Linked DNA regions of Shimia isoporae. The protein of the gene in region 2 binds, or shares a complex with, the protein of the main gene of each other region. Links are inferred from orthologs where the notes say so. Each region holds a gene or a part of one and is shown on either strand. Other genes may lie near its edges. The genes, in order: dapF and BXY66_RS15945.

What was found.
Region 1: the proteins of BXY66_RS15945 (region 2) and dapF are in contact, whole or in part, in a solved structure (PDB 5YGU), measured with the Escherichia coli proteins. The link is inferred for Shimia isoporae from one-to-one orthologs.

Annotation. Positions count from the first base shown.
Region 1 is NZ_SMGR01000002.1:314,426-325,091, forward strand. Bases 5,068-8,013 are described here. They hold dapF (diaminopimelate epimerase), read left to right. Parts: upstream 5,068-6,090; coding sequence 6,091-6,936; downstream 6,937-8,013. Other genes in these bases: BXY66_RS13090 (DEAD/DEAH box helicase), read left to right, coding at 5,068-5,560; mtaB (tRNA (N(6)-L-threonylcarbamoyladenosine(37)-C(2))-methylthiotransferase MtaB), read left to right, coding at 6,933-8,013. Outside these bases: BXY66_RS13075 (efflux RND transporter permease subunit), read right to left, coding at 1-1,746; BXY66_RS13080 (efflux RND transporter periplasmic adaptor subunit), read right to left, coding at 1,756-2,796; BXY66_RS13085 (MarR family winged helix-turn-helix transcriptional regulator), read right to left, coding at 2,793-3,278; more of BXY66_RS13090, read left to right, coding at 3,536-5,067; more of mtaB, read left to right, coding at 8,014-8,195; BXY66_RS13110 (glutathione S-transferase), read left to right, coding at 8,192-8,839; BXY66_RS13115 (FMN-binding negative transcriptional regulator), read left to right, coding at 8,934-9,569; BXY66_RS13120 (glutathione S-transferase), read left to right, coding at 9,573-10,187; BXY66_RS13125 (DoxX family protein), read right to left, coding at 10,188-10,556. UniProt on the Escherichia coli protein: Involved in the succinylase branch of the L-lysine biosynthesis and in the biosynthesis of the pentapeptide incorporated in the peptidoglycan moiety. Catalyzes the stereoinversion of LL-2,6-diaminopimelate (L,L-DAP) to meso-diaminopimelate (meso-DAP).
Region 2 is NZ_SMGR01000003.1:322,496-333,075, forward strand. Bases 2,550-5,409 are described here. They hold BXY66_RS15945 (RNA pyrophosphohydrolase), read right to left. Parts: upstream 4,291-5,409; coding sequence 3,808-4,290; downstream 2,550-3,807. Other genes in these bases: BXY66_RS15935 (ArnT family glycosyltransferase), read left to right, coding at 2,550-3,118; BXY66_RS15940 (phosphatase PAP2 family protein), read left to right, coding at 3,106-3,804; BXY66_RS15950 (S41 family peptidase), read right to left, coding at 4,438-5,409. Also shown: BXY66_RS20715 (hypothetical protein), read right to left, coding at 32-154; BXY66_RS15925 (glycosyltransferase family 2 protein), read left to right, coding at 599-1,366; BXY66_RS15930 (lipid-A-disaccharide synthase N-terminal domain-containing protein), read left to right, coding at 1,366-1,677; more of BXY66_RS15935, read left to right, coding at 1,664-2,549; more of BXY66_RS15950, read right to left, coding at 5,410-5,772; BXY66_RS15955 (murein hydrolase activator EnvC family protein), read right to left, coding at 5,776-6,888; gpmI (2,3-bisphosphoglycerate-independent phosphoglycerate mutase), read right to left, coding at 6,921-8,441; BXY66_RS15965 (hypothetical protein), read right to left, coding at 8,536-10,580; BXY66_RS15970 (DUF4159 domain-containing protein), read right to left, coding at 10,578-10,580. UniProt on the Escherichia coli protein: Master regulator of 5'-end-dependent mRNA decay.

The DNA.
Region 1 (10,666 bases), on a different replicon or contig from region 2:
GCGCTCGCCAAGCCACTCTTCCATCCGAGCCATATGCTCAGATGTTGTGGCAATAGGCGTACCTTGCGGAAGTTTGTAATGCACGAAGAACAGCGGTGTGTTGCTTTCCGGAAAGAACTGGTTTTCCACGCGGCTGAAACCCGCATAGCAAAGCGCGGTAACGCCAATCAGACCGATGACAACCAGCCAACGCAGTTTCAAGGCAAGGTTCAGGCTCCAGCCATACATACGGAAAATCCAGCCGGAGTAGGCATCGGTTTCGCCGCCTTTGCCTTGCTTAAACAGGTAGTGTCCGAGCATCGGAGTAACTGTCAGAGCCAGCAACCAGCTCAACAGCAGGGAAATGCCGATTACTGCAAACAGCGAGAAAAGGAACTCGCCGGTGTCATCCGGACTGAGACCGATGCCAGCAAAAGCCATGATGCCGATAACCGTGGCACCAAGCAGCGGGATCTGCGTTTTGCCAGCGGCCTCGTCAGCCGCCTCACGGGAGTTTTTGCCCCGCAGCATCGCAATCTGCATGCCTTCTGCAACAACGATCGCATTGTCCACCAGCATCCCCATGGCAATAATCAATGCCCCCAGCGAGATGCGCTCCATTTCGATGGAGAACATAGACATGAACAGGAAGGTGCCAACCACCGTCAGGAACAACGTCGCCCCGACAACAACCGCAGCGCGCCACCCCATAAAGACCGCAAGCACCGCAATCACGATGGCCACTGACATGGCCAGGTTCACAAGAAAATCGTTGGACGCTTTTTCGACCACGACATGCTGCTGGTAGACGGGATGCAGTTCCACACCCGCCGGAATGTCCGCTTGCATTGTTGCCAACTTGGCATCAACGCGTTTGCCGACTTCGACAATGTTTTCGGTGCTAAGGCCCGCCACACCAAGTGTGAATGCTTCGACACCATTGTGGCGAATGATCTGGCCGGGATTGGCCTTCCGGTCGCGGAACACACGGCTCGTATCGATCAGGTTGACGACTTTGCCGCCTGATCCGACGGAAAGGCCTTGAATGGCATCTACTGTATCACTGCCGTCCGGAGTCATGATCCGGGTGCGGGCGCTCTCAGTGGTCAACGTACCTGCCGGTGTTACGCTATCAGATGTGGCGATTGCGTTCGCAATCGCCTCAATCGACACGTTCTGATTCACGGAAAGGGCAAGATTCGGCTCGATGTATATCGCCTCTTCGGGCAACCCCTTGACCTCTACATCTGCAACACCTTTCACCGTGCGCAATTCACGTCGCAAATAGGTCGCCAGTTCGTGCTTTTCCGCGTCGCTGAAACCCTCGGCGGTAATCGCATAGAACAAACCAAACACATCGCCGAAACTGTCGTTCACATAAGGCTGCGCCACACCCTGCGGCAGCGCTCTGGCAGCATCCCGCATTTTTGCGCGCAGTCTTGTCCAGATTTCCGGAAGCTCATCGCCGTTGACCGTCGATTTGATGTGCACCTCGATCATCGACTGGCCCGGACTGTTGATCGACGTAATCCGGTCCACTTCGCCCATTTTTTGTATGGCGCTTTCCAACGGCTCGCTGACCTCGGTCGCGACCTGCTCCGCAGTCGCTCCAGCGTAGTTGGTGGTCACAACGGCCTGTTTAATGGTGAAAGCGGGATCTTCCAGACGGCCCAGGTTCAGAAAGCCGAGAATACCGCCAACCAGAAACACCAGAATGATCAGCCAAGTGTAAATCGGCCGCTCAATAGACATGCGTGCAATGTTCATGGGTCAGCCTCAGTTTCCGAAGCCGACAAAGCGGCGCACGTTCTGTCCTTCGTTCAGAGCACCGCCGCCAGCGACCACAATCTCCATGCCATCTTCGACACCTTCAAGAACACGCACCTGACCTGTTTCGGAGGGTTCGATCACGACAGGCACAAACCGAACATGTCCGGTGTCGCCGCCCTTGGGATCAAAGCGCATAACACCCGTGTCGCCAGCGTCATTCACAACAATAGCGGACATCGGAACCTCAACGGTTTTGGCAGGCTCCAAAGCACGAACCGTGACCGTCACGGACGAGCCCGGCAGCACGACACGCTCCTTTGGCGGCTGTAGACCAAAGGTGATACGGAAGGTCTGTCCAATGTTGGATGTTTCTGCGTCGTACTCGCGAATGTCCAACGGATAGGTTTCTGTCAGCCCGGGAAACCGCGCGAAGATTTCTATGTTGTCGCCGGTGTTTCCGGCTGTCTGAAACAGAATTTCCGGCACATCCACTTCGATCCGCAGCTCACTCAGATCATGAAGGCGCACCACCGGGCTGCCGGCGCCCACCGTCGTATAAAGCTCGACATTTCGGCTGGAGATTAGCGCGTCAAAAGGTGCCCGAAGTGTGGCGTGGCGCAGGGACCATTCCGCATTGCTTACCGCAATTTCCGAGAGCCCGGCCTGCGTTTCGGCATCATCAATGGCAACCTGGCTTACGGTGTTGCCCTTGAGCTTTTCCAAACGATCAACGGTCCGATCGGCCTGCGACTTCTGCAAACGCGCCTGACTAAGCTGCAACTCAAAGGGTTCCTGGTCCAACTTGGCGATTATGTCGCCTTGTTTGATCCGTAGCCCCTCGGTCACCGGGAAGTCGACGATCTGACCACCAACTTGAAACGCGAGATCTACGGACTGACGTGCCTTCACCTGACCAAAAAATTGCCGCTCGAAAGCGGTTTGGCCAGATTGGATTTCCATCAGCTTGACCGGTTTGAGTGGCTCGTCTGCAAAAGCAGGCGCAGCCGCCACCGAGGCGGCCAGCGCCAGACATTTCAGAAACTTCATTTGGGGTCCTCACCCGTTTCATCTGTAAAAAAATCATCTGGCAGCGCTTTGATCGCCAGATCTGCATAGGTCCGGATTTCTTTGCCCGTGAGGTTGGATTCCGTACGGAAGATTTTCTCGACCTTTTCGAAGGTTTCATCTCGCGCGTCGCGACCGGAGTCAGTCAGCGCAAGCTGCCATGCCCGCCCATCCTGAGGATCACGTTGACGAACCAGTAGACCGCGGTCTGCGAGAGAATCGGCCATTGCCGTAACACTCGATGGAAGCGCCCCCATCCATTTAGCCAGTTCGCCCATACGACGCGGTGGATCCAGAAACAGAACCATGCGTCGCTCCTGTTTGGTGAGATTGACCGAAAATGCCTCCTCTTCCATGAGGTTTTCCATCTTTCGGACTATAGCGAACGCCCCAATGACAGCCCGCACTTCATCGGAGAAGTCGCGAGGCAAAGCGTGCCGGTCTGTGGTCAGATTCTGAGACATAGAACCCCCAATGCTTCACAAATTGAAATATCCAGTTAACGCACGGATAGCCTTTTTCAAGAGGCAAGTGAACTCCTCGGTTCATTTTTTACGAAAAATATACGAATTCGCCACATTTCCTGGCCCCTATACAACCTGCCAGAGATCGGATAGGTGCAGCACTTCTTGTTCTTTCTCGTGCATAGGAACGCCGCATTCGACGGCGAAAGGGGATGCCAGTCAAAGAACAGCACACTCCTGAGAGAGAAAGAGACACTTTGAAAACTGCCCTGCAAAACGCGCTCGAAGAGCGCGGCTATGACTCGTTGACGCCAGTTCAGACCGCTGTATTGGACCCAGATCTTGAAGGCCGCGACCTTCTCGTTTCGGCACAGACCGGATCAGGCAAGACGTTGGGCTTTGGCCTCGCCATTGCCCCGACCATCCTTCAGGATCTAGAGACATTCGCGGCGCCAGCTGCGCCTCTGGCACTTGTGATCGCCCCCACCCGAGAATTGGCCCTTCAGGTCAAACGCGAACTCGGCTGGCTTTATGCCAAAGCCGGAGTCGAGATGGCATCCTGTGTGGGTGGCATGGATATGCGTGACGAACGCCGCGCGCTTGCTCGGGGTGCCCACATTGTAGTGGCGACGCCCGGCCGACTGCGGGATCACATCAGCCGGGGCGCCATCGACCTTTCGGATATCCGCGCCGTCGTGCTGGATGAAGCGGACGAAATGCTCGACCTCGGTTTTCGAGAAGACCTCGAGTTCATTCTTGGGGAAGCGCCGGAAGAGCGTCAAACACTGCTGTTTTCCGCCACGGTGCCGAACGCCATCCTTGGGCTGGCCAAAAACTATCAACGCGACGCAGAGCGGGTTATCGCCAAAGCACAGGAAGGTCAGCACGCTGACATCGAATACCGCGCCATGAAAGTTGCGGACCGCGACGTCGACAATGCGGTGATCAACACCCTGCGTTACTACGAAGCACCCAACGCTATCGTTTTTGCCAACACGCGAGCCATGGTGAACCGTCTGACAACCCGCCTGTCCAACCGTGGTTTCAACGTGGTTGCCCTGTCCGGAGAACTGTCTCAATCCGAACGCACTCATGCGCTTCAGGCAATGCGCGACGGTCGTGCACAGGTCTGTGTGGCGACCGACGTCGCTGCCCGCGGAATCGACTTGCCTAACCTTGATTTGGTTGTGCACGCCGAACTGCCAAACAACCATGAGACCCTGCTGCACCGCTCTGGGCGGACGGGTCGCGCGGGACGCAAGGGCGTCAGTGCTCTCATCGTGAACCGCAAGTCCAACAAGAAAGCCCAGCGCATCCTCGGAATGGCGAAGCTTAAGGCGGAATGGGGTGGAGCCCCGTCAGCGGACGAAGTCAAAGCGCGTGACATGGATCGCTTGTTTGCGGACCCTGCGTGGCAGGAAGCGATACCAGAGAGCAGTCAATCCACCGTCGCAGCGATGCTTGACGCCTTTACGCCTGAACAGATGGCGGCGGGCTATTTGCGCCTGCTCGGCACAATCCGGACGGCACCCGAAGAGCTCACCGACGTCAACACCAAACCAGAGCCTCGTAAGGAATTCGGTGCTTCAATCTGGTTCGCGATCTCCGGCGGACGCGAAGCCGGACACGACCCGCGACGCCTTTTGCCGATGCTGTGCAGCTACGGCGGTTTGGGACGCAGTGATATCGGCGCGATCCGAATTCAGAGTAATGAAACCTACGTGCAAATTCTGGAAACCAGCGTTCCAGCCTTTCTTTCTGCCGTTGGTCCAGAGGGAAAAGTAGAACACGGTGCCACTCTGACACAACTGGCCGAAGCCCCCAAGCTGGAGCGTCTGCGAGGCGGAAAGCCCGGCAAGCCACCCCATCGAGGTAGAGGCAAACCGAAGTTCGACAAACCACGCGGCGACAAACCAAAGTTCGACAAGCCGCGCACAAAGCCAGAGGTCATGGACGGCCCGAAACAAGAAAGCGCGCCAATCGACTGGAACGATGCTCCTGCTCCCCGTGCGCGCAAACCCAAACCGGTTTCAAAAGGCGGCAAACCTGTCAAACCGAAGTTTGACAAACCCAGATCCGAGGACACGCAGGGCAAACCCAAAGCCCACAAATCCGCTACGGCAAACAAGGCCAAAGGTGGCGACGCTGCTCCACGCCGCGCGAAATCAGGCGACAAACCGAAAGGTCCACCACCGCCAGTGGGCAAACCGAACAGCAAGAAGAACAAAGCCCGCCGCGCCGCAGCCAAGACAGGCAAGGGCAAACCTTCTTCCAAGAAATAAAGACAAACTGCCAGAGCCGCGCATCCACTTGCGCGGCTTCGCTTTTTCCGGCTCACCGAACTTGCCAAACTGAAACTTGGAGACCTGCGACGCCAAGAAGTCCAAGGGAAACAAGCCGGCGAAGCTACGTTACAACTGTCACTGTAGAGCGCGTTTTCAAAAGTTGGATTAAGGCGCTGCGTCGGATCCAAGGGCACTGGTTCCATGACCTGAGCCGAACACTCTGCTCATGCACGACCCCGAAACGCTCATGAGCTCGCATACTGTGCCCGCTAAGTCGCACTTCGCAACGGCACCACAACGTCACCACCTGCGCGGACGCATTTTAGGAGGCTTATATCAATTTGGGTGGAGTGGTGAGCCGTATAGGATTCGAACCTATGACCCACTGATTAAAAGTCAGTTGCTCTACCAACTGAGCTAACGGCCCACTCTCTGTGGCGCGGTTACTATGCTTTGCGCGGGGGGCGGTCAAGCCGATTCTCAAGAAAAAATGCACGCCACTGGAATCCGATCTTCAACAAGCGTATATGCGCCCAATGAACACACGCGCGAACACCACAATGCCGTTTATGAAAATGCACGGTTTGGGCAACGATTTTGTCGTTGTTGATGGTCGCACGCGCGCATTCAACCTCACCGAGAAGCAAATCACGGCAATTGCGGATCGCCACAAAGGCGTTGGATTCGATCAGCTTGCAGTGATCGAGACCTCCAGCTCGGCGGATGCGCATCTGGTGTTTTACAACGCGGACGGCTCGACCTCCGCAGCATGCGGCAACGCCACCCGCTGTATTGCACGCCATCTGATGGATGAGTCGGGGACAAGCAACCTAACTTTGACCACCGATCGCGGCACGCTCTATGCGCGGGACGCTGGAAATGACCTCACCTCGGTGAACATGGGGCAACCTCAGCTTCTGTGGGACGAAATCCCGCTGGCCCGCGAAATGGACACACTGGAACTGCCGATAGACGGCGGGCCGACCGCAACCGGTATGGGCAATCCGCACTGTACTTTTTTTGTGGAAAACGCAGAGGCCGTCGACCTGTCCGAGTTCGGCGCGCGACATGAACACCATGCGCTGTATCCGGAACGCACCAATGTGCAGGTCGCGCAGATCATCGGCGAAAACCACATTCGGATGCGGGTTTGGGAACGCGGTGTGGGCATTACCCTAGCGTCGGGCTCGTCCAGTTGCGCCACCGCCGTCGCGGCGCACCGCCGTGGCCTGACTGACCGCAAAGTGCGGATCGAACTCGACGGCGGCACCATTTGGATCGACTGGCGCGAGGATGGCGTCTGGATGACGGGGCAAACCGAGCACGTGATGAGTGGCACCTTCAGCGCTGCGTTTCTGGAGCGCGCGAAATGACAGCAGCCCCACCAAAATTCACTACTCTGGGATGCCGCCTGAATTCCTACGAATCCGAAGCAATGAAGGACATGGCGCAATCTGCCGGTCTGGAAAACGCTGTCATCGTGAACACATGCGCCGTAACCGCCGAAGCCGTTCGCAAATCCCGTCAGGAAATCCGCCGCCTGCGCCGCGAAAACCCCGACGCGAACATCATCGTAACTGGTTGCGCCGCGCAGACAGAACCGGAAACATTCGCCGCCATGGGCGAGGTCGACAAGGTTATCGGCAACACCGAGAAAATGAACCCGGCGACGTGGCAAGGCATGGCCGCTGACTTTATTGGCCAGACCGAGAAAGTCATGGTCGACGACATTATGTCGGTAACAGAAACCGCTGGTCATTTGATCGACGGCTTCGGCACGCGCTCGCGCGCGTATGTGCAAGTTCAAAACGGGTGTGATCACCGTTGTACGTTCTGCATCATTCCCTACGGCCGTGGCAATTCTCGTTCTGTGCCCGCGGGTGTCGTGGTGGATCAGATCAAGCGCCTGGTCGATAAAGGCTTCAACGAGGTTGTATTGACTGGTGTGGATCTAACCAGCTGGGGCGCCGACCTTCCGGCCACGCCAAAGCTGGGCGATCTCGTGATGCGCATTCTCAGACTGGTACCCGATCTGCCGCGCCTGCGCATCAGCTCAATTGACAGCATCGAAGTGGACGAAAACCTGATGCTGGCCATCGCGACCGAACCGCGCCTGATGCCGCATCTGCATTTGTCCCTGCAACACGGGGACGACCTGATCCTGAAGCGCATGAAACGCCGCCACCTGCGCGACGATGCAATCCGCTTCTGTGAAGACGCCAAGAAACTGCGTCCCGATATGACATTTGGTGCTGACATTATCGCCGGCTTTCCGACCGAAACCGATGCGCATTTCGAAAACTCGCTGAAACTTGTTTCAGAGTGCGACCTGACCTGGCTGCATGTTTTCCCCTATTCCAAGCGCGAAGGCACGCCGGCGGCCAAAATTCCGATGCAGGTAAACGGCAAGATCATTAAGGAGCGCGCAGCGCGCTTGCGAGGCGCCGGCGCAACACAGGTCGCGCGCCACCTTAAGGCTCAGCTTGGCAAGACCCATCATATCCTGATGGAGAACCCGCACATGGGACGTACCGAGCAATTCACCGAAGTGACTTTCGACACCGCCCAGACCGAAGGTGCCATTGTGACCGCATCCATTGTGGACCTGCGTGGCACACAACTGGTGGCATGACCCCGATCCTCTACAGCTTCCGTCGCTGCCCTTATGCAATGCGGGCAAGATTGGCAGTGTCCGTGGCCGATGTTGAAGTGGAACTGCGAGAAATCGTGCTGCGCGACAAAGCTCCTGCCTTTCTGGAAGCCTCGCCCAGCGGGACAGCCCCTTGCCTCGACGACTACGGCGAAGTCACGGATGAAAGCCTCGACATAATGACTTGGGCGCTTCGGCAAAACGACCCTGACGGTTGGCTGAACATGCCCGAAGCAGGCTATGGGCTGATTGACGAAGCGGATGGACCGTTCAAGAAGGCTCTTGACCAGACAAAGTATCACACCCGTTACCCTGACCTTGATCCTGAAGAAAGCCGCGCCCGCGCGATGGTCTTTCTGACCGGTCTGGAAGCACAACTTGCACGCGGTTTTCTATACGGGCCAAAACCGACACTTGCGGACATGGCAATACTTCCTTTTGTGCGGCAATTTGCGTTCATCAACAAAGCCCGCTTTGACGCAGATGCGGGACCAAACCTGACTGGCTGGCTTGAGGCCTTCCTTCAAAGCGACCTGTTTTCGAGCATCATGCCGAAACTCCCCAAATGGACCGAGGGCGACGCGCCGACAATATTCAAAGGTACGATTGCCGCACCTGGGGACTGATAAGGCTTTATGAAGTGCCACATCAGCAAAAGCCGGTTGCCATAGGTGCGCGCACGCGGCACGATCCGCGCGAATTTGATCAAAAGAGCCGCGCATGCACCCGAACCCAGCTTTTCGCACAACCGAATTGGAACAAAGCCTGGCGTTTGCCCGCTCACGTGGTTTTGGCGTTCTTGCGCTGTCGACAGAGGGCCCGCCTCTCATCTCGCATGTCCCTTTCCTTTTGAGCGAAGATGGCAGCTCTGCCGACCTGCATCTCGTTCGGTCCAACCCTATGGCGCGCCTCCTTACAACAGCCAAGGCTGCCAAACTGGCCGTCAGCGGTCCCGACAGCTACGTCAGCCCGGACTGGTATGAAATCGACGATCAGGTTCCGACTTGGAACTACGTTGCGGTTCACCTGACCGGCTCGCTGGAACAACTGCCACAAAGTGAGATGCCAGCGCTTCTCGACCGTCTTTCTGCTCATTTCGAAGCGCAACTCCTGCCCAAACCTGCCTGGACGCGTGACAAGATGACCCCAGAAACGTTCGACCGAATGCTGCGCATGATCCAACCGTTTCGCCTGCGCATTGACGACGTGCAAAGCACGTGGAAACTTGGCCAGAATAAGCCTGTGGAGGCTCGCCACGCCGCAGCGACCCACATGGCCGCGCAGTCTATTGGCACCCAAACCCGCGAGCTTGCCGCGTTGATGCACTCGCCTTTTTCAGAACCAAAAAAGGATTGACCGATGTCCCGCCTTCAACTGATCCATTCCCCTGCCTCGCCCTTTGTACGCAAGGTTCGTGTAACCTTGGCGGAAACCGAGCAGGTCGCAGACGTCGATCTCGTGCGTGTGCACACAACTGCTTTGTCCACTGCGGACGAAGCGGCCGCAGCGAACCCACTTGGAAAAATTCCCGCACTCGTGCGTCCGGACGGTCCGGCGATCTATGATAGCCGTGTGATTTGTCGCTACCTTGTGGCCCGCGCTGGCGCAGACCTTTATCCGGAAGATCGGCTCTGGGACGTTCTCACGATTGAAGCCACCGCTGACGGTATTCTCGAGTCCGCGGTACTGATGGTCTATGAAAAGCGTCTACGCCCGGAAGAAATCGTCTTTGGAGACTGGCTGGAGTCCCAGTGGGGGAAAGTTGCAGGCGCGCTGGATGCGCTGAACGACCGCTGGATGAGCCACCTACACGGTCCGCTTGATATGGGACAAATCGCAGTGGGCTGCGCTCTTGGCTATCTCGACTTCCGGCACGATGATCGGAATTGGCGCAATGGCCGCGATGCTCTGGCCGCGTGGTATGACGACTTTGCACAACGCGAGAGCATGGTCACCACCTTCCCCTCCGACTGATCAGATGATGCCAAGGAAGTCGCAGACCAGTTCGCGCCCACTCCACAAGACAATTGCGGACAGGGTGCCGGTAATCATCGCCGGCACACCTTGCCTCCAGGTGTCAAACCAAAGGTGACAAGCGATCGCACCAAGCGAAGTTCCCAAAAGGGCCGCTGCCCCCATTGGCCCGAGAATGCTTCCTTGGAACCATATCGCCGCCGCTCCGAACAATTCGGCAAGGCCAACAATGCGCATAATCGCGCGGTTTAATCCGTAGGTATGGAACATCTCGAGTTGGATCTCGAAAATCTTTTGCTGCCAGCCAAAGATTTTGATGGAACTCGCAAACAGAAAGAACGCGGACAAAAGTCCAACAATGATCAACATGTGCATACCTCCGGTCCTGTGCAAAGACTACTGTGTCGCATTTTTCGTGCAAACAACACCGTAGTCGCGCCCGCGCGCACGACCTTAGGCCGCAAATTAATTCGCGACTC
Region 2 (10,580 bases):
TCTGGTTTCTGGTCCAGTGAAGTTTCATCTTTCATGCCCCAGATCCACCATCCGGACAATCGCTGTGCCGGTATCCGTCCAGATATGCATGGATCAGCCGCACCATCCGCGGCACGGGTTTGCGGTGGGTGTTGGCATCCTCGGGCATTCCCATGCGCCGCACGGATTGGCCATCTGTGTCAATTTTGTGCCAATTTGGTTTCGCGCCGCACAGCAAATTTGCGCATTGTTTCGCATTTCTGCGCATTGCACGGCAAATCGTGCATTTCACAAATCGATAAAATCGGGATTTTTTGCTAATTTTTCAAGGGATTATGGCGACCCCGATAGGATTCGAACCTATAACCTGCCCCTTAGGAGGGGGCTGCTCTATCCAGTTGAGCCACGGGGCCGTCGACCTCTTTCTAGCGATGCACAAAGCTGTTGTCATGCAGCTTTGTTGGAACCGCAGAAACGCTATGAAAACCTGCCGTTAACGGGTCTCGCGTCACAAAGCTGTCGCGTTCCCTGCCCTTGACGTACCGCACCGAAAAGGATTGAAGGAACGGAACCTCCGCTCGGGGTACAATATCCCGTCAATCCAGAACCTAGGTGCCGTATGTCCGATCCTGCGACTTCCCCCACCATCTCTGTTGTTGTTCCGGCCAAAAACGAGAAGGGCAACCTTCCCGAGTTGATCCGCGATATTCAAACCGCATTTGAGGGACATGCGGAAGCGATAGAGATCATCATCGTCGATGACGGGTCCGATGATGGCTCGCCCGAGGTTGTAAAAGCCATGACGACGGATATGCCAAACCTTCGACTGCTTAGCCACCCGACCTCCGGCGGGCAGAGCGCCGCAGTTCATTCCGGCACCCGTGCGGCCCGCGGCCGGATTGTTTGTACGCTTGATGGCGACGGCCAAAATCCGCCCCTCGAGCTCCCCAATCTTGTGGCCCCGTTACTGGCGCCTGATGCGTCTGATGATCTTGGCCTCGTAGCGGGACAACGCGTTAATCGTCAGGATACCCTGTCCAAAAAACTGGCTTCCAAAGCCGCAAACGCAATCCGTTCGTTTATCTTGAAAGACAAAACCCGAGACACCGGGTGTGGGTTGAAGGCATTTAAACGGGAGGCCTTTCTTGACCTTCCCTATTTCGACCACATGCACCGCTATTTGCCGGCCCTGTTTTCAATGAACGGATACAGCGTCGCCCATGTTGACGTAACCCATCGACAGCGCGGGGCGGGGCGGTCCAACTACTCCAATTTCCAGCGCGCGCTTGTTGGCCTTGTGGACCTCTTTGGCGTCGCCTGGCTTATCCGCCGCCGCAAAAAGGCCCGGGCTTTGGAAATTACCCCCGGAACAGAAAGCACCAAATAATGGACTCTCTCCTTTCCTTTCTCAAAGTGAACAACTGGGTGGAATTCTGGTGGGTGGCTTTCGGTCTCTTTGGCCAATTGATGTTCACCGGTCGCTTTCTGGTGCAGTGGATCGCATCCGAGCGCGCGCGCCGCTCCACCGTGCCTCTGGCGTTTTGGTACTTCTCAATCGCAGGTGCGCTGATCCTGTTTACCTATGCGGTTTATCGGCAAGATCCGGTTTTCATTCTTGGACAGTCATTCGGTATCGTGGTCTACACACGAAACCTTTGGCTGATTCACAAGGAAAAGCGCGAAGATGGTGCAGCCTGACACCCTCGGAAATTGGCGCCCTCTGCTAGTCGCAGTGGGAATCGTGACGTTGGCACGGGTGCTGCTCCTCTGGATCAGTCCGACCGATCTTTATGTAGATGAATCCCAGTACTGGGTCTGGGGGCAAAACCTCGATCTGGGATATTATTCCAAACCGCCCATGATCGGTTGGGTTTTGCGGTTGTTTGACGAACTGGCCGCCCACAGAAGCGCATTTTCAGTTCGTTTGCCGGCCCCTCTTTTTCATGGCGCAACCGCGCTACTGCTGGGCGTTTGGGCACAGTCCCTGATGCCTGAGAACCGACGCGCGGCACTGTGGGTGGCAATGGCTTACCTAAGCCTGCCTATCGTAACTGTTGGCAGCTTCCTCATGTCCACCGACACCATTATGGCGCCGTTCCTTGTCGGCGCGTTGGTGCTCTACTGGAGGGTTTGCGAAGGTGGCAAACCGATACACGCCTTGGCTGGCGGATTGCTCCTCGGCCTGGCCTTCATGTCAAAGTACGCGGCAATCTACTTCTTGCCCGGTGCGGCAATCGCCTATGCAATTCACCCCGCTATGCGCCCATCGGGCCGGCATTTGCTTTTGTTCCTTGCTGGCTTCCTGATCTCGGCAAGCCCGAATATCGTCTGGAACATCGCCAACGACCTCACAACGGTCTCCCACACAATGGACAACGTTGGCTGGATCAAGGAAGAAAGTGCGGGGCCAAGCCTGAACTTCGGCAGCCTTGCGGAATTCGCGGCCTCACAGTTTGCGGTCTTCGGACCGGTCTTTATGGTGTTCTGGCTCATCGCGCTGCGTGCACCCGCGCCCAGCCGGCGTCGTGCACTTTTGTGGTTCTCCATCCCTGTCTGGCTGATCGTCCTCACACAAGCTCTGCTCAGCCGCGCCTATGCCAACTGGGCATTTGCGGCCATTCCACCGGCAACCATCGTTGCCATTCTCTGGGCGTTGGAGCGTGACAGCAGTCGTTGGTTGAAAATCGGGTTCGGCATCAACATCGCCGTTGTGCTCGTTATCTCCTTTCTCGTTGCATTTCCGATGGCGATCAAAGGCGACGACGGTCAACCTTTTGCCAAACGCTATGTCAATATTGCCGGCCTAAGCCGTGACGCCTTTGAACTGGCAGAGCACAACGGTCTGAGCACAATTGTCGCCAACAATCGCGGCATTTTAGCCGATCTGTTTTTCACTGGGGCAGACCGAGACTTCGCACTCTATTCGCGCCCGCACAAAGGGGCGCCAAAGCACTACTACGCCCAAAAGAAAGCCCTGCCCAAGTCGCTTGAAGGTAAGGTGCTCTATGTCGGATATGCGGAAAAGCTAACGTGCAAAGGCACAGCCGTTGAACCTGTTGCAGACCTGGCTCAAGAAGTGGGAACATGGACCAATGTTCCCATCCCAGCCTACATTGTGGACGCCGCATGCCTGCGCTGAATGCAAACGCCCGAGCCCTGCAAAGCTGTGTGATCCTCACGGCCATTCTGGCTATGGTGTTCGCAATCTGGCCTGGCCTCGATCTCTGGTTCACCGGTCTGTTTTACGATCCTGAGTACGGCTTCTGGCTGGCCCACATCGAGTTTGTGAAACACCTGCGAGAGTTCATCTGGAAACTCATAATTCTCACGTTTCTGCTGGCTTTTGGTGCTCTGGTTTTCACCAAAACCTTCCGCTCGACAACGCCCGTTTTGAACAAGGTTTGGGAAGTTGCAACGCTAACCTATGTGCTCGGCCCAATGCTGCTGGTGGATGTGATCCTCAAAAGCCATTCCGGACGCGCGCGCCCTTCGACCGTCGAAGAGTTCGGAGGCAACCTGACGTTCTCTCGCGCCTTCGAAATCTCGGATCAATGCGAAAAAAACTGTTCGTTCGTATCCGGCGAAGGATCAGGTGTGACGGCTCTCCTGATCACCGTTCTGCTCGTCGTGCGCAACTCGGCGCCGGCACGATACACCCGCTTCGTCACACTTGCGGCCTTTGCGGTGACGGCCGCCGGTTTGAGCCTGCGTGTGGTGATGGGGCGACATTTCTTGTCAGACACGGTCTTTGCCGTTCTCTTTGTAACAATGATCGCTCTGGGACTGCTTCAGCTCAAACGCTACCGAACGCTCAAACTCTTCTGAGCGTTACAGCTTGTCGGCGAACTCCGACAGCACCTGCTCGTATACAGCCCGTTTGAACGGAACGATATTTGCCACCAGATCACCGGTTGGCAACCACCGCCATTCCGAAAACTCTTGATGGTCAACTTCGATGTTGATCTGGCTGTCGTCCCCGTGGAAACGGAACAAAAACCACTTCTGTTCCTGCCCGCGATAGCGACCTTTCCAGATACGCGGAACGATGTCATGTGGCAGATCATAAGCCACCCATCCTTCGCTTTCTGCTTCAACCGTCACCAAATCAGGAGAGACACCGGTCTCCTCTTCAAGCTCGCGGAGCGCCGCATCGCGTGGGGTTTCGCCCTTGTCGATGCCGCCTTGTGGCATTTGCCAGGCTGGCACCTCGCTATCAAGCCGCTGCCCAACAAAGGCATGGCCCTCGGAATTCACCAGCATCACACCGACATTGCGGCGATAAGGCAGCTTGGCGATCTCTTCTGGCGTCATGGCAGGTCTCCTTGTGGCGTAAGTTCGTCCTAGCCAATCACCGGGGCAGGTGCAATCGCACCTTGTCTGGGAAACCTCGCAAGTAGGCTCCCCAACAAAACAAAGGGCGCCCCGAACGGGACGCCCTCAAATAAAATTGTCAGAGCCTTATTCCGTGGGTCCAAGCGCGGAGAGGCCTTTGAGAATGTCCAGAGCATAGGCCAGCTGGTAATCCTCTTCGCGCAACTTGGCGGCTTCTTCGGCCTTGGTGCGATCCTCTTCGATTTGGCGGCGCTCGTCATCTGTCAGGCTGTCGTTGTTCAGGCTGCCGCGCAGATCCGCTTCACCATTGAAACGACGCGAAGTATCTTCTTCCTCTTCCGTCTCCGGAGCGCGGCGCGGTTGCTCCACCACGATATCAGGGCTCACGCCCAGCGCCTGAATAGAGCGGCCCGATGGCGTGTAGTAACGCGCGGTCGTCAGACGCATCGCACCGTCACCCCGAAGCGGCATCACGGTCTGAACGGAGCCTTTGCCGAAGCTCTTGGTACCTACAACAATGGCGCGGCGGTGATCCTGCAGCGCACCGGCCACAATCTCGGAAGCCGAGGCCGAACCGCCGTTGATCAGAACCACAATCGGCTTACCTTCGGCCAGATCACCCGGTTCCGCGTTGTAACGCTCACCGTCCTGCGGGTTGCGCCCGCGGGTCGAAACGATTTCGCCTTTTTCAAGGAAGCTGTCGGAGACCTTGATAGCTTGCGTCAACAAACCACCCGGATTGTTACGCAGATCGAGCACGATCCCGTTCACATTCTCCATGCCGCCTAGCTCTTCAACCTGTTTGGCAAAGCCCGCTTCAAGGTTCGGTGTGGTTTGATCGTTGAAAGTGGTCACACGCAACACGACGCTTTCGCCAACTGTCCGAGACCGCACCGCAGTCAGCTTGATGGTGTCGCGGACAATGGTCACATCAAACGGTTCGGCCTCACCTTCGCGCGCAACGGTGATCACGATCTCGCTGCCCACCGGGCCGCGCATCATTTCGACCGCCTGATCCAGCGTCAGGCCCAAAACGCTCTCGCCGTCCACGTGAGTGATAAAGTCTCCGGCCTCGATACCGGCCGCATCCGCAGGCGTGTCGTCGATCGGGGACACGACCTTCACAAAGCCTTCTTCCTGCGTGACCTCAATGCCAAGACCGCCGAACTCACCGCGTGTCTGAACACGCATGTCTTCTGCATCATCCGGCGAGAGGTACGAACTATGCGGGTCAAGTGACGTCAGCATACCATTGATGGCCGCTTCGATCAGATCGCCTTCGTCCACTTCTTCGACATATTGCACGCGGATGCGTTCGAAGATGTCGCCAAACAGATCAAGCTGTTCATAGACGCTCGCCTTGCGCTCGTTTTCTTCGGCTAGCAGCGGACCTGCCACCTGTGTCGTGACCAACAGGCCGGCAAGCGCGCCAGTCGCGGCCGCAGCGACAAACTTCTTCATGTGTCATCCATCCTTGTTCGTTTTGAACCACGTTTCCGGGTCCACGGGCGATTTGCCCTCTCTCACTTCTATATAGAGCGTTTCTGTGCGGTCCTGACCAGTGCCTTCACTCGACTGTGACAGGATGGCACCAACTTCAGGGTCATTTCCGCCCATCAAACCTACCGGAGTGCCTTCGGGCACCACCTCTCCCACGCTGCCATAGACCTGAGCGAGGCCCGCCAGCACGAAAAGGTAACCCGGCTGTGGCTCGAGAATCATAACATTGCCATAGTCCAGCAGCGGACCGCGGTATCGGATCGTGGCGGCCGTCGGCGCCGTCACAAGCGCATTTGGACGGGTAGCCAGGACCAGCCCGGGACGCACGATGCCTGCCGCATCAGCCTCACCTGCACGGCGCAGAATGCGCGCTTCGACCGGCAACGCCAGGGCTCCCTTGCGGCCGGTGACATCAGGCAGATCAATCTCTGACATGCCTTCAACCTGCAAATCCACGAGTGCGCTGGCAAAGCCCTCAAGAGTCTCCGTGGAGGCAATCAACAATGCTGTTTGCACGGGGTCTTCCGTAAAGCGCATCGGCAGGTCTGTACGGTCTGCCATCGCCTTTGACAGTTCCTGTCGCGCTCTTTGTGCTCCGGCAAGCCCCTCTTGCAGCGTCTCTGCCGCGCCTTCCTGCAGGCTGCGCAGAATTGTCACTTCCTCAAGGTCGCGACGCACTGACGCTGCCTTGGCTTCAAGAGCCGGTGTCACATCCGCCAAGATCATTCCGGCACGTGCGGTTCCTGCGGGTCCTTCAGGATGCAACAACATCACCGGCGACGGGTCCTGCCCCATCGTCTGAAGCACACCCAGAAGCCGCGCAATCTCTACCTCTTGGGACTTGAGCTGCTTGCTAAGCTGCGCCTCTCTGATCGCTGCTCGGCGCAACCCGGCCCGAAGCGCCGTCAACCCGGCTTCGTAAGCATGCACAACGCCCGTCAGAGATTTCACACGATCGCGACTGCCCTTGGCTTTAGACAACGCTACCGACGCGGCTTCCAACTGCTCCGCCGCAGCGCGGGCGGCTCCGGCCGGATCGGTTTCCGTCCGACCCGGTGCCGCCATCAACGCGGTCATGACCGCTAGCGTCAGCAAAAGCGCAGGGCATCTCATCGCGTGATCAGGCTTTCTCCGGTCATTTCGGCGGGCTGCTCCAAACCCATCAATTCAAGCAATGTCGGCGCAAGATCCGCCAGACGGCCCTGACGCAACCCTGCGCCATCTGGCCCGTTTACAAGAATGACTGGCACGGGATTCAGCGTGTGAGCAGTGTGCGGACCACCGGTGTCGGGATCAACCATGGTTTCGCAGTTACCGTGATCCGCGGTCACAATCATCGCACCACCTGCCGCGTCCAAAGCTGCCCGTACCTTGCCGAGCCCTTCGTCCACTGCAGCACAGGCCGCCATGGCAGCTTCAAGACTGCCAGTGTGCCCAACCATATCCGGGTTGGCATAGTTTGTGACGATCAGATCATAACCCTGCTCAATTGCAGCAACGAACTGCTCCGTCACTTCGACTGACGACATTTCGGGCTGCAAGTCATAGGTCGCCACTTTCGGCGATTTCGGCATGAACCTGTCCTCGCCTTCCGACGGGGTCTCTTCTCCACCGTTCAGAAAAAACGTCACATGCGGGTATTTTTCGGTCTCGGCCAGTCGGAACTGTGTCTTGCCTGCCTTTGCGACCCACTCACCCAAAGTATTGGAGATCTCCTGCTTCGGGTAAGCCGTTGTCATGTAGGTGTTATGCTTTTCGGAATAATCCACCATACCCAGAACCGCCGCCCATTCGGGTCGCGCAGTAACGTCGAATGCATCAAAACCAGGCTGCGCCAATGCGGCCAGTATCTCGCGCGCCCGATCCGCTCTGAAGTTCAGACAGAAAAACCCATCGCCGTCCTGCGCACCTGCGTAGTCACCGATCACAGTTGCCTCGACAAACTCGTCGCTCTCACCACGGTCATATCCTGCCTGAACAGCTTCCCCCGCAGAGCTGGCCGTGCGACCCTCGCCAGAAACCCAGGCATCAAACGCCTTGCTGACGCGCTCCCAGCGGTTGTCACGATCCATCGCAAAGTAACGACCTGTAAGCGTTGCGACCCGCGCACCGTCAGGCATGCCCGCATCAAGCGTCTCGATAAACTCCAAAGCTGACTTCGGTGCCACATCCCGCCCGTCGGTGATCGCATGCAGCGCCACAGGAACACCCGCATCCGTCGCTGCTCTGATGGCCGCCAGCACATGAGTCAAATGCCCGTGCACGCCACCATCGGAGATCACCCCCATGAGGTGCGCCGTGCCGCCTGTTTCCTTCATCTTTGCGATGAATGCCTGCAACGCGACGTTTTCAAAAAACGAGCCATCTTCAATTGCGAGATCAATCTGGCCAAGATCCATGGCGACAACCCGACCCGCGCCAATATTCGTGTGTCCGACTTCGGAGTTGCCCATCTGACCGCTTGGCAGACCAACGTCTGGACCATGGGTGATCAGGGTCGCATTCGGACACTCAGCCATCATCGCATCAAAGTTCGGGGTCGCGGCAAGAAACGGCGCGTTGGCAGTGGTGTCTTCGGAGACGCCCCACCCATCCAGAATGCACAAAACAACGGGTTTGGGCGGTGTCATCTTTGGCTCCAATTACTGCTCTGCGCCGTTCTACCGCGTGCATGCCGCAGGGGGAACAGGTTTTTAGAGCAAAGCCCAACGTACACGGCCCCGGCTATCGACGCCCTTCCCTAAGCCAACCCGCAACGATGAACAGAGATGCGACAAGCAACACCGCCCAAGCGGGTAGGAGCGGAGTGCGCGCTACATCCAGCGTCTCATAGGCACCGCGCGGTGTGATCCCGATCCAGCCGCGTCCCATTGCAGGTCGTCCTGCCCGAACCTCACGTACCGCAGGCACACCATCTTCCAGTGCGCGGGCACCACCATTCGTGGCCTCCAGAACCGGCTCCAGGGCATCGGCACTCGCAAGTGTCTTTTCGAACTCTTTCGGTGCCGAAGGACCAAGACCAATGACTGCCGACTTGTCTCCGTTCTCCAACCGATAAAGTCCGATTTCCGCGCCTTCAAAGGCAGCTTCAAACCGTCCGGGTGACACCTGCTCCAATGGCAATGAAACCACTTCACCTGTGGGCGCTGTAACCGACACTTCGCCCACATCCTCTTCCAGTGAGCGCCGCACAATGCGCATACTCTGCCCTGTCGCATCCGCCCACAGGGCCTCTTCCTCAAGCTCGGGCTCGCCCATCATCCAGTGCGCCAGCCGCCGCAACATCTCAAGTTGCGGGCCACCACCGTCATATCCGCGTGCCCAAAGCCAGGCATGATCAGACGCAAGCAAAGCGACCCGCCCTTCTTCCACACGGTTCAGAACCAGAAGAGGACTGTCCTCAGCGCCTGTCATCAGGACATCGCCACCCTCTACCGGCGTCACTTCGACTTGTCGCAACCAAGCGCCCCAATTGCCGGCATTGGGAAGCCCCGCCGTCACCGGATGTCGCGCGCCCACGTCTGATACAGTCGGAACAAATCTCTGATCCATCACGCGTGCGGTCGGTTCACCCGGCAGGATGCGCGCCAATGGGCCGCGATAAATGCTGTCGGCAGTTGCATAGTCAGGCCCTGCTGCGATCAGAACCGCGCCGCCTTTGTGAATGTACTCCCGCACATTGTCCAGATACAGCGCGGGCAATATGCCCCGCCGCTGGTACCGGTCAAAGATGATCAGATCGAAATCGTCGATCTTTTCCATGAACAATTCGCGTGTCGGGAACGCGATCAAAGACAACTCTGCAACCGGAACACCGTCCTGTTTCTCTGGTGGGCGCAGAATCGTGAAATGCACGAGATCCACTGACGCGTCGGACTTGAGAAGATTGCGCCATGTCCGCGCACCTTGATGGGGTTCGCCGGACACCAGCAGGACGCGCAAGCGATCACGTACACCGTTGATCTGCACCAGCGCCGCATTGTTGCGATCCGTTAATTCACCATCCTCGAAAGGCACCGAAAACTGGATAACATTGCGTCCGCCATGCGGCAGTGTGACAGGCAATTCGATATCGCGTCCGAGCGGAACCATGAATTCCTGCGGCGCTTCGCCATCAATGGAAATGCTCAATGGCGCGCGCGTGACACCCGAGGGCGCCGCTCCGGAATCCTCAACGCGGAGCGTCAAAGTCACGGGTTCTCCCAGGATCGCAAAAGCGGGAGCATTGCGCACGCTCAAGCGGCGGTCCCAATCGCTTTCACGGCCGGTGTGCAACAGATGAAACGGCGCCGGCAGGTCTGGCGCCAAATCCATGTCATGCACCACTCCGTCGCTGATCGCGATAACGCCGGCCACACGTCCGCGCGGCTCTTGCGCCAGTGCTTCGTTCAACGCGCTCATCATCTCGGTGCCGGCATCATTGACTCCGTCACCCACATCCACGCGCCGGACTTCGGTGTTTTCCCGCGCACCGAGCCTCGCCGCCATGGCGTCCGCCGCCGCCTCGGTCCGTGCGCTTCGGTCATCCAAACGCTGACTGGCGCTGCGGTCGACCAGCATCAACACGATGTCGCTCAACGGGGCACGGTTTTCAGTCTGCAAAACCGGACCAGCCAGCGCCGCAAGAATGACCAGTCCGGCCAGACCTCGGAACGCCCAGCCTGCCAACCCGCGCCACAAGGCAAACGACACCGCTCCCGCACAGATCACCGCCAGAGTGACGAGCAGCCAAACCGGCACAATCGGATCAAACAGCACATTCCCGGTCA